DNA from 2 places in the Paenibacillus sp. BAC0078 genome. Region 1 is predicted to be linked to the other one. Evidence: riboswitches for the same ligand, from Rfam matches in the RefSeq annotation. Region 1 holds a riboswitch; the other holds the start of a gene.
What was found. Region 1 has a riboswitch for S-adenosylmethionine ahead of metA (homoserine O-acetyltransferase MetA). Riboswitches for the same ligand answer to the same signal wherever they lie in the genome.

Region 1 (8,092 bases):
GCAAGTTGCCCATGAGATCGCGGTACGTTTCGAATGTTTCAGAGATCTTGACCGCATTTTCATAAATATCGCTGAAATACTTCTGCAACTGGTCGTCGATCAGGCGAAGGTCTTTTTTGTTCAGCGTATTGATAACTTCCTTTTGCGGTCCGAGCATTTTCTTGAGCCAGAGAATTTCACTTCGCAGACCGATGATTTCGCTAAGATGCGTTTTCTTGGTGTGCATCAGAATGTCCTCTTCCAGCTTCTCAATCCGCGCTTCGATCCGGTCGCCGACGGAGAAATAATTGTCTACGACAAGGTCGATCAGCAGATACAGAAAACGGTCAGGCTCGCTGACCTCCTGCTCCCACAGAATGGGCTTCAGGACGCGCAGCTCATTGATCTTTTGCTTGGTGACGGTAATAATGAAATTTCTGCCCAAAAATACGTTGAGCGCACGGAGGAAAATTTCCTCATCGTCAAAACGGATGCTGTTCACCACAATAAAATAATGGCTTTCATAAATTTCAATCTTTGGACGCTGATCCTCTTCACTTAGGCAGTCCTCCACGGCCAGATCATGCAGATTGTACAAAGGCTGAAGCAGCTCCAGATCCTCTACATCTGCATCAATCCAATAAAATCCTTCCGCGGGGGCGGTCAAAGTTTCTTCAATGTCATCAACAGGCGTAAAAACCCCTGCGTTTACCAGCCGGATTTTCATCTGATCCCACTCCTTCTGTCCCTGATCTTCTTCAGGGATGTGCTAATTTAGGCACAGGGAAAAAAATCAGCTTGGCCGGTGGTACGATCAATGGATAAGGCCAAATGACGGTTCGAGGGCATGAAGAAGAGACGCTCCCGCCGCCGGCAAGCTGATGTTAATCCTGTGTGGTTGTTCGTTCTGGACGTTCAACTGCGAACTCGGGTCGCCTTCCATTCCTCTCTCACCTCTTCTTTTCGTCATATAGGGTGTGAAACACTTGTCTAGTATAACGCCCGGGTTTGGGTCTTTCAAGCTAAATTCTCGGGGGTTTCAGAGACCCTTTAGCATTGTATGGACTTGACGAAAAGGAGGTTCATGATTTAAAGTGAATTTTAAGAAAAGCATTCAACGATTGTGTGACTTTTTCTCAATTGAATACAGCTAAATCTTATCAAGAGCAGGTGGAGGGACTAGCCCGATGAAACCCGGCAACCGGCGTATTAACGCACGGTGCTAATTCTTGCGGAAGCTTTGCATGGAAGGCCTCAGGCCGACCGGCAGAAGTTCTCTGGCAGATGAGAGAGGCGCATATGACTGCAGATATATGACCTTTCTCGCCGGAGAAGGGTCTTTTTGATATTCACATGAACAGAAGGAGCGAAGACAACAATGCCAATTAAAATTCCCGACAGCTTGCCGGCCAAAGAGGTTTTGTCCGGAGAAAATATTTTTGTAATGGATGAAAGCCAGGCTTTCCACCAGGATATCCGTCCACTGCGGATTGCGATCCTGAATTTGATGCCAACCAAGGAAACGACGGAGACGCAGCTCCTGCGCCTGGTCGGGAATTCACCGCTTCAGGTGGATGTTGTGCTGCTGCATCCCAGCTCCCACACCTCCAAGAACACCTCGGCGGAGCATCTGAAGAGCTTTTATAAAACCTTTGATGAAATCAGCGACCGCCGCTTTGACGGACTGATCGTTACCGGCGCTCCTGTAGAGCAACTCGAATTCGAGGATGTGAACTACTGGGAAGAGCTGAAAGAAATTTTTGAATGGAGCAAGCAAAATGTGACCTCGACCATGCATATCTGTTGGGCGGCCCAAGCCGGACTGTATCATCACTATGGTGTACGCAAGGTTGATTTGGATCAGAAATGCTTTGGTGTTTTTTCGCACACAGTGAACCAGGCTAACGTTAAGCTGCTGCGCGGTTTTGACGAGGTGTTCCATGTTCCGCATTCCCGCCATACCGATGTCTCGCGTGAAGACATTCTTGCGAATCCCGAGCTGCAGATCCTTGCCGAATCTGAGGAAGCTGGTGTGTATCTGGTTTCAACGCTCGACGGCAAGCAAATTTTCGTGACCGGACACTCCGAATATGATCCGTTCTCGTTAAAATGGGAGTATGACCGGGATATCGCCAAAGGAATGGACATTGCGATTCCGAAGCATTACTATCCTCAGGATGATCCGCAGCGCACACCGCCGGCTGTCTGGCGTGCCCATGCCAACTTATTATTCTCTAACTGGCTCAATTACTATGTATACCAGGAGACCCCTTACGATATAGATCAGGCCGATTATTTAGTATTCTAAATATAGAAGGAATTTTCGTGTACACACACTTAGGAGGCGACAGCAATGGATGAGAAATTGAGAATTGAGAGCAGACTAGCGCAGATTGGTTCACTGGAAGACCCGGCGACGGGTGCGATTAACTATCCGATATACAATGCGACGGCATTCCGTCACCCGAGGCTCGGACAGAGCACAGGCTTTGATTACATCCGCACGAAGAACCCTACCCGCTGGGTGCTGGAAGAGGCGGCTGCGGAGCTGGAGTCCGGGGAAGCCGCTTTTGCCTGCAGTTCTGGGATGGCTGCGCTGACTACGGTATTCGCTCTGTTTGGACAAGGCGACCATCTGGTGGTGTCGCTGGATCTGTACGGCGGAACCTACCGTCTGCTGGAGCGGATTCTCTCCAAATACGGCATCAGCGCTTCCTATGTGGATACGAATGATCTGGACGGGCTGGAGGCTTCACGGCGTCCGAACACCAAGGCTGTATTTATCGAAACGCCGACCAATCCGCTCATGATGATTACGGATATCGCCGCAGTATGTACGTGGGCCAGCCGGCACGGGCTGCTCACGATTGTAGATAATACGCTGCTCACACCGTTCTTCCAGCGGCCGCTGGAGCTGGGAGCGGATATTATCGTCCATAGCGCGACCAAATACTTAGGCGGTCATAACGATGTTCTCGCTGGCCTGATCGTAACCAAAGGCACTGAGCTGTCGGCGGAAATGGCCATACTGCATAACTCGCTGGGCGCTGTGCTTGCGCCGAATGACAGCTATCAGCTGATGAAGGGCATGAAGACACTGGCGCTGCGCATGGAGCGGCATGAGAGCAATGCGCTGGCGCTGGCCCATTATCTGCTGGGGCATCCGGCGATTGCTGAGGTGTTCCATCCCGGACTGCCGGACCACCCGGGTTATGAGATCCAGAACCGCCAATCCTCAGGCAACACCGGAATCTTCTCCTTTAAGGTAAAAGATGCCCGGTACGTCGAGCCGCTGCTCCGTCATATCCGGCTGATCGCTTTCGCCGAAAGCCTCGGCGGCGTGGAGTCGCTCATGACCTACCCCGCGGTGCAGACCCATGCCGATATTCCGGTAGAGATCCGCGATGCGGTTGGCGTGGACGACCGCCTGCTGCGCTTCTCCGTCGGCATCGAGCATGCGGATGATCTGATCGCAGATCTCGCCCAGGCGCTGGAAGCCGCACGGCTTGAGCTGGAAGCATAGTAATCGGCCAGGCATGGCCGGAAAATAAGCAGATTCGGCAGCAGCGCCATCCCGTGCGCTGCTGTTTTATTTTAAAATTAGGATTTTTCAAGCCGCCCTGATTGTGATACGATGAAGAAACGAGCATTAAAAAGGAGGCCGCGAACGATGAGTGCTATAGATCTTATTCTGGATAAGACGCTTAAAGGCGAACGTCTCGGGTTGGAGGACACAATCCGGCTGTTCGAAAGCAATGAAATTGAGAAAATGGGCGCTGCCGCTGATATTATTATGAAACGCTGGCACCCGGACCCGATGGCTACCTTCGTCATTGGACGCAATATTAACTATACCAATGTATGTGATGTGTACTGCCGGTTCTGTGCCTTTTACCGCAGACCTGGTTCTGAAGAAGGTTATGTTCTTCCCGATGAAGCCATTTATCAGAAAATCGCCGAGACCATTGCCGTGAACGGTACGGAGATTCTGATGCAGGGCGGAACCAATCCGAATCTGCCATTCAGCTACTATACGGATTTGCTGCGCGGCATTAAGCAGCGTTTCCCGGAGATTACAATGCATTCCTTCTCTCCTGCGGAGATTATGAAGATGGTGGAGGTATCCGGCCTGCCGCTGGAACAGGTTGTCCGTGAGATCCACGCCGCAGGACTCGATTCCCTTCCGGGCGGCGGCGCCGAGATTCTGGATGACCGGACCCGCCGCAAGATCAGCCGTCTCAAAGGCTCCTGGCGGCAATGGATGGACGTCATGCAGACCGCACACAAAATCGGCATGAATACGACAGCAACAATGGTAATTGGCCTTGGAGAGAGCATGGAGGAGCGGGCGCTTCATTTGCTGCGGGTGCGTGAAGCCCAGGATGAATGCATTGCGAACAAGTATGACTCCGAAGGCTTCCTGGCATTTATCTCCTGGACCTTCCAGCCGGATAATACAAACCTGAAGCTGGACAGACAGACACCGGAAGAGTACCTAAAGACCGTAGCAATCAGCCGGGTGGTGCTGGACAACATCAAGAACTTCCAATCATCTTGGGTAACAATGGGGCCGGAGGTCGGCAAGCTGTCCCTGCAATACGGGTGCAACGACTTTGGCAGTACAATGATTGAAGAGAATGTAGTATCATCTGCGGGAGCAACCCATAAGGTTAATATCGAGCAGATTCTTCAACTCATCCGCGAAGCAGGCAAAATCCCGGCGCAGCGCAACACTCGCTACGACATCCTGCGGGTGTTCGACGATGCGAACGCGAAGATTGACAATGATTTTGTAATGCAGAACTAATCTGAGAGTTATACCATTTATTGATAACGTTATGTGTAACATTTTTTTGCGGCGTCCATCCTTGAATGATTTCTCTATGAAAATCGTCAGGGGCGGACGTTTTTTGTTTTTTGTAAAAGTATACAGGGCGATCTAACCAAATTTGCGGGGGGAAATATGATATTTTACACAACTATTTATTAGATTTAATGGTTTCTGCTAGATTACTAATTTTGGGTATGATACAATTTTGCGGTCAGCATTAAGAAATATATGGGGAGGAATATCTAACTTATGGCAGAAAGAAGTTGGAACAAGCCGATAGCTTCAATATTGGCGACCACAGTCCTGGCAGCACAAGTGTTAGGCGGAGTTTTTGCAGGACCGATTCTGGGGGCGGACAAGGCAGCGGCGGCTGGCGCTGAAACAGTTGCTCCTGGAACGATTAACCTTCGCTTGATGAGCACCACGGATGTTCACACCAATGTGATGGGCTGGGATTACTTTAAGGGTGCCCCATCTCTGACAGTGGGACTGGACCGGACTGCAACTTTGGTGAAGAAAGCCAGAGAAGAACAGCCGAACAATCTCCTGCTCGACAACGGGGATTTGATTCAAGGAACACCGCTGGGCACTTACTCGGCGAAGCAAGCTGATTCAGAAGGCAAATTGAACAAAATTCATCCAATGATCGCTGCCCTGAATGCCATGCACTATGATGCGGCGACCTTCGGGAACCATGAATTTAACTATGGTCTGAACTATCTGGCAAGTGTAACATCTGCTACGTATACAAACATTTCTTTTCTGAATGCGAATGTGTATGATGCTACTAGTCATGATAACTATTTTACTCCATACAAGATTTTCGACAAAAAAGTTAAGGATAGTGCTGGGGATGAGCACGATGTTAAGGTTGGGCTTCTTGGTTTGGTAACACCGCAAATTATGGAATGGGACAAAGCCAATCTGTCAGGAAAGGTGACCACCGAGGACATTGCCGCAACAGCCAGAAAATTTGTTCCAGAGATGAAGGCCAAAGGTGCCGACATTATTATTGCTATGGCGCATACCGGATATGACGCTTCTGCAGTGGAAGGTGACGGCTCAGAGAATGACATCAATGCGCTCAGTAAGGTTCCTGACATTGATGCCATTACTTTCTCCCATACCCATAAGGTATTCCCTGCTGCGGATGATAAATCTCTGGACGCATTGTTCAAGGATGCATCTGGCAACGTGCTTCCCGGCATTGACAATGCCAAAGGCCAGATCAACGGTGTTCCAGCCGTCCAAGCCGGCTATGGCGGAGGGTATCTGGGCCTGATCGACCTTGCGATTGTTCCAGACCCGAATAAGAGCGGACACTGGAAGGTAGACAAGCCAGCTTCCATTTCATCCACACGTTCAATTTACAAAACAGTGGACAAGGTAAACTCCTCCACTGTTGAACCGGATGCTGAAGTAGACGCCGCTGTTGCTGCTGATCATCAGGCAACGATTGCCTATGTCAATCAACCGCTGGGCACAACGGATGTTCCTATGAACAGCTACTTTGCTATGGTGCAGGATGATCCGACTGTTCAGATCGTGACCTATGCCCAGAAGCATTATGTTGAGAATCTGATTAATACTGATCCGGCATTGGCCCAGTATAAAGGAAAAGCGATTCTCAGTGTAGGGGCACCATTCAAGGCCGGACGCAACGGTCCGGATGAATACACTGAAATTGCACCAGGCTCGTTGACTATTCGCAGCGCGAGTGATTTGTACCTCTATGACAATACGCTGAAAGCAGTCATGATCAAGGGTTCTACGGTAAAAGACTGGGTAGAGATGAGTGCAGGCGCATACAACAAAATTGATCCGAATGTCACTACGCCGCAGGCACTGCTCAATTCCAAATTTGCTGTATACAATTTCGACGTTATTGATGGGATTCAATACAAGATTGATGTGACCCAAAATGCTAAGTACAATCCGGACGGCTCAATTAACGATAATAATTCCAGCCGTGTAACTTCTATTACGTATGGCGGCCAGCCGCTTGATATGAATCAGGATTTTATCGTTGTTACCAATAACTACCGTGCAAGCGGCGGTGGTAACTTCCCGGGTCTCAAGGGCATTACGCCGATTATTGATACACTGGAAGAGAACCGTCAGGTTCTGATGGATTATATCAAGGAAGCGGGCAAGGTAAGCCAGCCTGCCGACAACAACTGGTCCATCTTGCCAATCAAAGGTGATGTCAAGGTAACCTTCCCTTCTTCTCCAAAAGCCAAATCAGTACTGCCGAAGGATGAGAAAATTACTGATACCGGCACACAGGATAACAAAGGTTTCGAAATTTATAACCTGGATCTAAGCAATGATATCAAGGTTCATATTTTTGGAATCAATGACTTCCACGGCCAATTGGATACAACGTCTTATGTTGGTGATAAGGCAGTGGGTACGGCTGCTATTCTGGCAACTTACCTGAAAACAGCACGTGGTAAATATTCAAACACATTGCTTGTTAACAACGGGGACTCCGTTGGTGCTTCTGCTCCGGTATCCTCAATGGAGCGTGATAAGCCGACACTTGAATGGATGAACATGATGAAATTTGATGTCGGGACTTTGGGTAACCATGAGTTTGACCAAGGTGTGGCAGCGCTGAAAGCACAAATTTTTGGCGGTGTGGACCCTGTCAATAACAAGATTACACATGCACCATTGAATTTTGACTATGTTAATGCAAATGCAGTTGACAAGGAAACAGGAAAACCAATTATCAACCCTTACGTGATCAAAGAAGTTGGCGGCGTGAAAATTGGATTTATCGGTGTCGTTACCAAAGCTACTCCAAGTAAAGTATCTCCAGCCGGCACAGCCGGCGTGAAATTCCTTAGTCCCGAAGATGAAGTTGCTGCGATTAACAAATATGCGGCTGAGCTCCAGGGCAAAGGTGTCCAGACAATTATTGTTCTTGCTCATGATCCGGCAACAACCAAAGGGGATGCGACTACAGGAGAAGCTGCTGATTTGGCCAATGCGCTTCCGAAAGATTCACCAGTTGATGTAATTGTCGCTGGTGACAATCATGCGCTCGCTAACGGTGTAGTGAACGGTAAGCTGATTGTTCAGGCATATTCCTATGGTACAGCGTTTGAAGATATCAGACTGGTTATCGACCCTGATACCAAAGATGTCAAAGCTAAATCAGCTACTGTAACTAGCACTTTCCAGGATGGTGTGACTCCAGACGCAGATACTGTGGCCCTGGTGGACAAATATCTGAAGCTTCACTCTGAGCTTACTCTGCCTGTAGGTACTACAGAC
Region 2 (8,092 bases), on a different contig from region 1:
AGCGGTAGTCGAAGTGATATTGGTATCATCCTTCAGCTTGATCAGGCCGTTCTTGGCCAGCAGGATCAGTGCACGTCCACCGTTGGTAGGATCGTTCGGAATGGCTACCTTTGCACCGTCAGCCAGCTCGTCGATGGATTTGATTTTTTTGGAATAAGCTCCGAATGGTTCTACGTGAACTGCAGCTACGGATACCAGGTCTGTACCGTTCTTTTGATTCTGGTCATCCAGGTAAGGCTTGTGCTGGAAGAAGTTAGCGTCAAGCGACTTCTCGGCAAGCTGGGTGTTCGGCAGGATGTAATCGGTGAATTCCTTGATTTCCAGTTTAATGCCTTGCTTTTCCAGCAGCGGAGCAATGGCCTTCAGAATTTCGGCATGCGGCTTAGGAGATGCGCCAACTACCAGGGTTACCGGCTCAGCAGACGGTTCGGTTGTCGGCTCTGCAGAAGCATCAGCAGCCGGGGCATTCGTGGCAGCAGAGTTAGCTGCATTCTTGGTATTGTTATTACCGCAAGCAGCCAGCACCAATACCAAGGTCAAGCTGAACAATGTAAGCAGTACTTTTTTCATCTGTAAATCTCCCCCTCTAATCATTAGTTTGTATGAATAAGGCTATATGGTTGTACCTTATTTCCGGGTAAAATGCTGAACCAGCCTGTCGCCGGCCATTTGCAGAAGCTGTACCAGGATGACCATCAGCACTACAGAGATAATCATGACTTCCTTCTCGTAGCGGTAATAACCGTAGCGGATCGCCAGGTCTCCCAGACCTCCGCCGCCAATCATCCCAGACATTGCTGTGTAAGAAACCAAGGTAACAATGGTAATAGTCACTCCGGCAAGCAAACCTGGACGGGCTTCAGGCAGAAGAACACGCCATACGATCTGGTTCGTGGAAGCTCCCATCCCTTGCGCCGCTTCGATTACCCCCCGGTCAACTTCACGCAGTGCTGTCTCTACCAGTCTGGCAAAAAACGGAGCCGCACCAATCACAAGCGCCGGAATAGTTCCCAGTACGCCAATCGAAGTTCCCATAATTGATTTGCTTACAGGAATTAAGGCGACCATCAGGATGATAAAAGGCACGGAACGCAGGATGTTCACGATAAATGATAATACCGAGTAAACAACTCTGAGAATACCGTTATTTGATCTCCCCCATAAATATAACACAATTCCGAGTGGTAAACCAAGAATAATTGTGAAGATTCCGGAATAAGCTAACATTCGAAGTGTGGCTACGGTTTCATCCATTATTTCTGTCCAGTTGATACCGCTAAAATTCAGGCCCCCCATCATACAAGCACCTCCACATCAAGTCCTTGCGCCGCAAGCTCGGCAAGTGTCGCTTCTACGGCTTGTGAGGAGCCTTCAAAGCGGACAATGAGCTGGCCGTAAGGTACATCCTTAAGCGTCGAGATGGTTCCTTGCAGGATGGCAAAGTTAACTCCAGTGCCGCGGGCAACTTGGGATAAGGTGGACCCGTAGGTTTTGGGGCCGAGAAAAGTGATTTTAACCGCCTGAGTGTATTCTCCTTGCACCGCGTTAAGCGCGGCCCGAAGCGGACCGTCCTGCTGGGTTTCGCTGCCGATGAACTCCTTCGTCACTTCATGCTGCGGCTTCAGGAATACCTGTGCCACATTTCCCTGTTCAACAATCCCTCCGCCGTGAATAACGGCAACCCGGTCACAAATAGTCTGAATGACATGCATTTCATGAGTGATCAGCACGATGGTCAGATGAAACTTCCGGTTAATGTCGAGCAGCAGGCGCAGAATGGAATCCGTCGTCTGCGGATCAAGCGCTGAAGTCGCTTCATCGCAGAGCAGCACATCAGGGTCGCTGGCCAAAGCCCGGGCTACGCCTACCCGCTGCTTTTGTCCGCCGGATAGCTGGGCAGGATATTTGTTGCGGTGCTCTTCGAGTCCCACCAAGGCCAGCAGATCCTTAACCTTGCTCTCAATCTCTGCTTTGGGAGTACCGATCAGCCGTAGCGGAAAAGCTATGTTGTCGTACACTGTCGCGGAAGACAGCAGATTAAAATGCTGGAATATCATTCCGATCTTGCGCCGCTGCTCCTGTAACTGCCTCTGGGAAAGTGCTGTTAACTCCACTCCGTCCACCCAGACCTCGCCTTGCGTCGGACGTTCAAGCAGGTTAATGCAGCGGATCAGCGTGCTTTTGCCAGCCCCGGAGTGGCCGATCACGCCAAAAATCTCACCCTTTTTAATCGACAGGTTGAGCCCGGAGAGCGCCGCTACTTCTTTACTGCCTTTGCCGTACATTTTGGTCAAACCTTTCAGCTCTATCAAGCTTATTGCCCTCCTTCATTGTCTTGCTCGCAAATGCTAAAAAAACCTCTTAACGATCATTGCAGATCGCAAGAGGCCTTGAGTTTATATTAACCATGCCTTCTCATCTGCCAACGACCGCAAACCACGCGGCATTGTAGGAATTAGCACCATGACACTTGAATAGAACACAACTTCCCCGTTCCATGCAAATCGGTTGCCGGGCTTCATCGGGCCTATCCCTCCGCCGCTCTCGATAAGATTATGATATGAAATTAGTTGCCGCAGCATGTAAGATGCTAATGCTTGCCTAAGTATAGTAAGTTTCAGGTTTTTTGTCAAAGGGAACTTTTAACTGCTCAAGAGGCTCTAGCTTATGGTTTGCGGGGGAGCTTATGCCACTGCTTAATGCTGTACCTGAAGGATGCCCCCAAGGTGATACAGACCATTTCCAGGCACTGCTTCAGATCCTCCAGATGGCTGTCCAGATCCTCCAGATGAATTTTGTCGTGCAAGCCCTGATGGCGCTGCCACAGATCATCCTGCATTTCAGAATTCATATAGTGGATTTCGGCATTGCGGCGCTTGCGCAGATTCTCCAGCGGCTCCCGGTAAGAGCTCTTGATCCTCTCCAGTTCGTCAGCGAGCGCCGCATGCTCCTCATGCACCCGAAACTGGCGCAGTACGGTGAAATAGGAGAAATGAACCTTTACTTTGCTGGTATCCAGATCGTACAGACTGTTCAGCACCGTGCCCAGCTTGTCCAGAAGCGAGAAGACACGGATGAAGCCATTTTTATAAAAATAGACATAACGCGAATATTCGCCCTGCTCCTTGGGCGACATATCATCCATATAACCGGCTACAACCGATTTCCGGAAAAAAGCGGCTGCGAACCAGCTCTGCTCCAGCTCATCAAGCGATGAGATCAGCCCGCGCGTCCATATCTCCAGCTTGCGGAATTCATGGTCACGGTCCTCATGCGAATTCATTTCCTTGCGCAGCATGGACGCGAACTTCGCCATATGATCTATGGCCTCGGCCAGCACACCGCTGTTCTCGCGGGGCGGTTCTCCCAGTAAAATTCGCAGCATACTGCATCCTCCTCATTGTGGGAAATACATCTTCCAGTTGCGGTCAACCTGCTTGACAATATCCTCGCAAGGAACCAGCTCATGCGGATACCCCGGCTTCATCCGGGCATCTATGACGATAGGCAGCTTGTAGCCAATCTGATGCTGTCTGACCTCAGACTCGGCATAGATATCGCTGGCCGGATCAAGCCTTGTGAACACCGTCCACAGGAAAGAAGTCTGTGTGAGCACCGCATCCTTGGCGTTGTCTGTCAAAATGACAAGCGGCCAGGCTGTTTCCCGCTCCCGCAGTGCAGCCACCAGACGGGAAGATAGCTCCGGGTCTTCTTCATAGGATGCACCGGAAACGGCCAGGCATCCTCCGCAGTAAGGAATTGCCTCATTGATTCCGGGAATCAGCCCTTCTGTGTAAGAATACGGGAGGTCACGCAGCGGGTGGCCAATTCCAAGCATAACGCCTCTGCTGCCGCCGAACACATGCAGATCAACTGCCGGGTTGAAACGTTCCAGCACGGTTTCCAGCAGCTTCGGGAAATCCGTAAGCTCAACCGGCTCATCCGTCAGCAGCAAAAATTTGCTCAAGGAGAGCTGGCCTTCCCCGAGAATACGGAAAGCTGAAACCATCCCTTCCCTTGGGTAGCTTTCACGCACAACAGCAGCTGCCAATGAATGCGGGCCGCATTCCGAATACTCCCACAGCGCTTTGACTGAAGGCATCAGCAGCGGGTAGACGGGAGACAGCAGCCTCTGTATGTATTCCCTGAGATAATAATCCTCCTGGCGTAGCTTCCCGGTAACGGTTGCCGGATAGATTGCATCCTTGCGGTGCCAAATGCGCTGCACATGCATAACCGGATAATCACTCTGCTTGGAATAATAGCCATAGTGTTCGCCAAATGGGCCTTCCGGACGCCGCTCCTGCGGGGCAACCCGCCCGCGGATGGCAAATTCGGCTTCGGCAGGAATACGATGCCCGCCCATCGGGTCTTTGACCATCGGCAGCCGCCCGCCCAAGATGAGCGAGGCCAGCAGCAGCTCCGGCATACGCTCCGGCATCGGAGCTGCTGCCGCAGCAATCAAGGCGGGAGGACCGCCGAGAAACACCGAAACCGGCAGCGTCTCGCCGAGAAGCTCAGCCTCCCGGTAATGAAAGCTGCCACCCTTATGATTTTGCCAATGTATCCCTGTCGTGCTGTCATCATAAACCTGGATACGGTACATTCCGAGGTTATGATCTTTGGGGTGAGTAATGCTCTCCGTATAGACAAGCGGCAGGGTGATGTATGGACCTCCGTCTTCCTGCCAGCTAGTAATTCGCGGTATTTCTTTAAGAGAATCAGTACTGCGGCAGACTCCGAGCACAGGTGCTTCGCCCTGCGGCACATTCCGGGTCCCGACCTTCAGCAGATCAAAAATCAGCCCTTTTTCCTTCCATATTCCGGAGGTTGTAGGCGGCAGCAGCGATTCTGCCGCGTCCAACATCGTTTTCATTAGCTGCTCCGGACGGGTCCCGAACGCCTCATTGGCTCTGCGGACCGTACCGAACAGATTCGTAGCCACCGGAAAGGGGGTTCCTTTTACATTTGTGAAGAGCAGGGCCGGCCCTTCCTCCTGTACGATGCGCCGGTGAATCTCCGCCAGCTCCAGATAAGGGTCCACCGGTGTTTCAATCACAGCCAGATCCTTGTCCTTGCGAAGCTGCTCAATCCACCCGCGCAAATTTGCGTATCCCACTTTATCGTTCCTCCTCAAACAAGGCTCTATCCCTCATGGTTTGCTGAGCGTTTTATTATTATTTCTCTCTTCGAAGCTGCCATACGAGCACACTCATGTAGCATAACACGCCGAACAATCCCGCAATCAGCAGAATATGAGCAATGGCCGCAAATATGTACAGCCGTTCATTACCCAGTGTGTAGACTACAGCCGCACCGCTGACCACCTGAAGCAGACACAGTGTAACTGCGGCAACGCCCAGAGCTCTCAGCTCCGGCAGGTCCTTATACTTCCAGAACGCCAGGTGCCCCAGCCATGCCGTCAGGAGCAACAGAAGCGCCGCCGCAACCCTGTGGATGAAAATAATCCATACGCCGCCAGACAGCTCCGGAATCCACTGGCCGTTACAGAGGGGCCATCCTGAACAGCCGCCCTGAGAGCCTGTATGACTGACATAAGCTCCAAGATAAACCACCATATAAGAATATAACGCCGTAAACCATGTTAAGTTGCGGAACCCCCGTCCAATACGCTGCTTCTCCGGCTGAAGTTCATTCCTGTATGTATGCCGCCGTTTCGCTCCAAGCGCAAGCATCAGTGAACTGGCAAAGGCAATAAGAGAAAAGCCCATATGCAGGGCCATCACCGCTGCAGACTGCGGTTTGATCACCGCAAGCGCTCCCATTCCTCCTTGTACAATAACAAATAAAAGCGTCAGCAGGGCATACGCAAGCAAATCCCGATGCATCCGCGCGTAACGCCAAAAAGCAATCATCGAGGCGAGCGACAACAGACCCGCAAGACCGCTGAACAGACGATGGGTGTATTCAATCATTGAACCTATCGTATAGGCCGGGATCAGCTTTCCGTGGCAGAGCGGCCAGTCATTTCCACACTCCAGTCCTGAGCCGGTTTTGGTAACCACTGTACCGCCGAACAGGGCAAGAAACATGATAAGGCAAGTAATGTAGCTGAGCCATTTCAATTGATTCATCGTCAATGGAATCACCCGCATTTTTTAGGATAAATACGTACCCAATCATACTAATTTTTTTAGAAAAAACACCGCTTCTGCTCGGGTAGGGCGAAAGCGGTGTTGTCTTATTACTTGTGTATGCTCTGGTAAACTTCAAGCGCCGTGTTCAGAAAGTTCTCAATTTCCTCACGGGATTTGCGCAGCTTGTTGACGAACCTCACCAGCTCGCGGCCATCTGCATAAGCTACAAAGCTGGGAATGCCGAGGATATTCTGCTCCTGGCTGACATCGCCCACAGCATCCACATCCACTTCCACCAGCGTGAGGCGGTCTGTATATTTCTGTTCTACGTCCGGCATGAACGGATCAATGAATTTGCAGTCGGAGCACCAATCGGCTTTGAATACTGCCACTGTCAGACGGGGCGATTGAATCGCTGCCTGAAACTCCTCAGGAGAATTGATTTTATTCATAAACTGACCAGTCCCTTCTTATTCGTTGAGAGTGAGCGTTGTTGATTTTCTTCTAGTGAAGCAAATTGTACTTAATAAGTCAAATTAAAAAATCCAGAATAAGACAATTGTCATAGCATTATTCGTTCCCACGTACACGTGCAGGCTGCAGCTTCATCAGCGGGTTCAGCAGCTTCTGCAGGATGCGTGGATAACCGGCAATTTCCTGGCGGCTCAGCACACCCAGAACAATCAGCAGCACCAGATACACAATGACTACTGCGGCACCTACAACAAGACAGGTGATCAGAAAAGCCAGCCGGGCAGGCATCATATCTGTAAGCAGTATTCCCGCTTCATTTAGACCGTAGCCGATCCCGCCGGAAGCCAGTACTGCAATAGCGAAGCCGCCCCAGCGTTTGCCGAGAATCTCGAACGGAATGATGGTCTTGAGCGTTCTCAGGTTAAGCAATGTGATAACAATGAAGCAGAGCGCTGTGGCTGCAATGATACCATATATCCCAAACAAACGGCTGAGCAGGAAGTTCGAACCAAACTTAACGAGCAGTCCCGCCAGCACAAAATACATCGAAATCCGTGCTTTCCCCATCCCCAGCAGAATGGAGTTTGTGGTCATCATCGTAATCTGGAAAATCGTCCCCAGTGTCAGCATAGCCACGATGCCGCTGCCGTCCAGGCTGCTGAACAGCAGTCCGTTCACGGAATAAGCAGCTACTACCAGTGAGAGCACAATCGGTGTTCCTGTCAAAATCGAAATCCGCAGCGCCAGCGTCATCTGGCGTTTCAGATGCACCTCATCGCGTCTTGCATAGGCTGCCGAAATGATCGGAATCAGCGAAGTGCTGAGCGCAATGGACAGCACTGGCGGAATACCGGCCACACTTTGCGCCCGGCTGCCAAAGATCCCCAAAGCCTGGGTCGCTGCATCCATTCCAATTTGCCCGCTGAGCAGGGGAACAATGAACGAAGTATCAATAAAATTCACTACCGGAACGGTAACGGATGAGAGCACAATCGGGATAGACAGCTTAAAGATATCCCCGTAGATTTTTAGCAGTGGAATTCGGGCTGCACTTGAATCATACAGAGATTTCTGTTCCTCGCTGCGGCGCATTTTCCTGGCATAATACAGCATTACGGCAAAGGCACCGATGCTGCCGAGCACGCTGCCGAAGGAAGCACCTGCTGCCATCCAGGTATTGCTGTAGCCCTGGCGCAGCAGAATAAAGGCCAGCAGAATTGCGGTGGACACCCGGGCAATCTGCTCAATAATCTGCGAGATCCCCCCGGCCATCATATTGTTGCGACCCTGGAAATAACCGCGCATCATCGCGATGGAGGGAAAAAGCAGCAGCGCCGGGGCAATCGCCCGGATCGCCAGTGTACTCTCGGGAACCTTGGTATACTCCGCATAGTATGGAGCGGCTATATACAATATTACACTCATCAGCACACCGACAACCGCGGCAAAAATAAGCGCCGCACGGTACACCTGCTGCGCCTCATCCGGGCGGTTCAATGCATAACGCTCGGAGACCATTT

Region 2: linked by a shared signal. The riboswitch ahead of ACX1DY_RS23430 (methionine ABC transporter ATP-binding protein) and the one ahead of metA (homoserine O-acetyltransferase MetA) in region 1 are both predicted to bind S-adenosylmethionine.

Annotation. Positions count from the first base shown of each region.
Region 1 covers NZ_JBTLRW010000006.1:330,424-338,515, forward strand. The annotation lists gene corA (magnesium/cobalt transporter CorA) at 1-706, opposite strand, end outside; SAM riboswitch class I at 1,134-1,270, shown strand; gene metA (homoserine O-acetyltransferase MetA) at 1,358-2,287, shown strand; gene ACX1DY_RS14385 (aminotransferase class I/II-fold pyridoxal phosphate-dependent enzyme) at 2,333-3,502, shown strand; gene mqnC (cyclic dehypoxanthinyl futalosine synthase) at 3,650-4,786, shown strand; gene ACX1DY_RS14395 (bifunctional 2',3'-cyclic-nucleotide 2'-phosphodiesterase/3'-nucleotidase) at 5,060-8,092, shown strand, end outside.
Region 2 covers NZ_JBTLRW010000015.1:125,525-133,616, reverse strand. The annotation lists gene ACX1DY_RS23440 (MetQ/NlpA family ABC transporter substrate-binding protein) at 1-570, opposite strand, end outside; gene ACX1DY_RS23435 (methionine ABC transporter permease) at 628-1,296, opposite strand; gene ACX1DY_RS23430 (methionine ABC transporter ATP-binding protein) at 1,296-2,312, opposite strand; SAM riboswitch class I at 2,413-2,554, opposite strand; gene ACX1DY_RS23425 (Cthe_2314 family HEPN domain-containing protein) at 2,666-3,385, opposite strand; gene ACX1DY_RS23420 (UbiD family decarboxylase) at 3,398-5,119, opposite strand; gene ACX1DY_RS23415 (COX15/CtaA family protein) at 5,178-6,101, opposite strand; gene ACX1DY_RS23410 (thioredoxin family protein) at 6,206-6,550, opposite strand; gene ACX1DY_RS23405 (putative polysaccharide biosynthesis protein) at 6,669-8,092, opposite strand, start outside.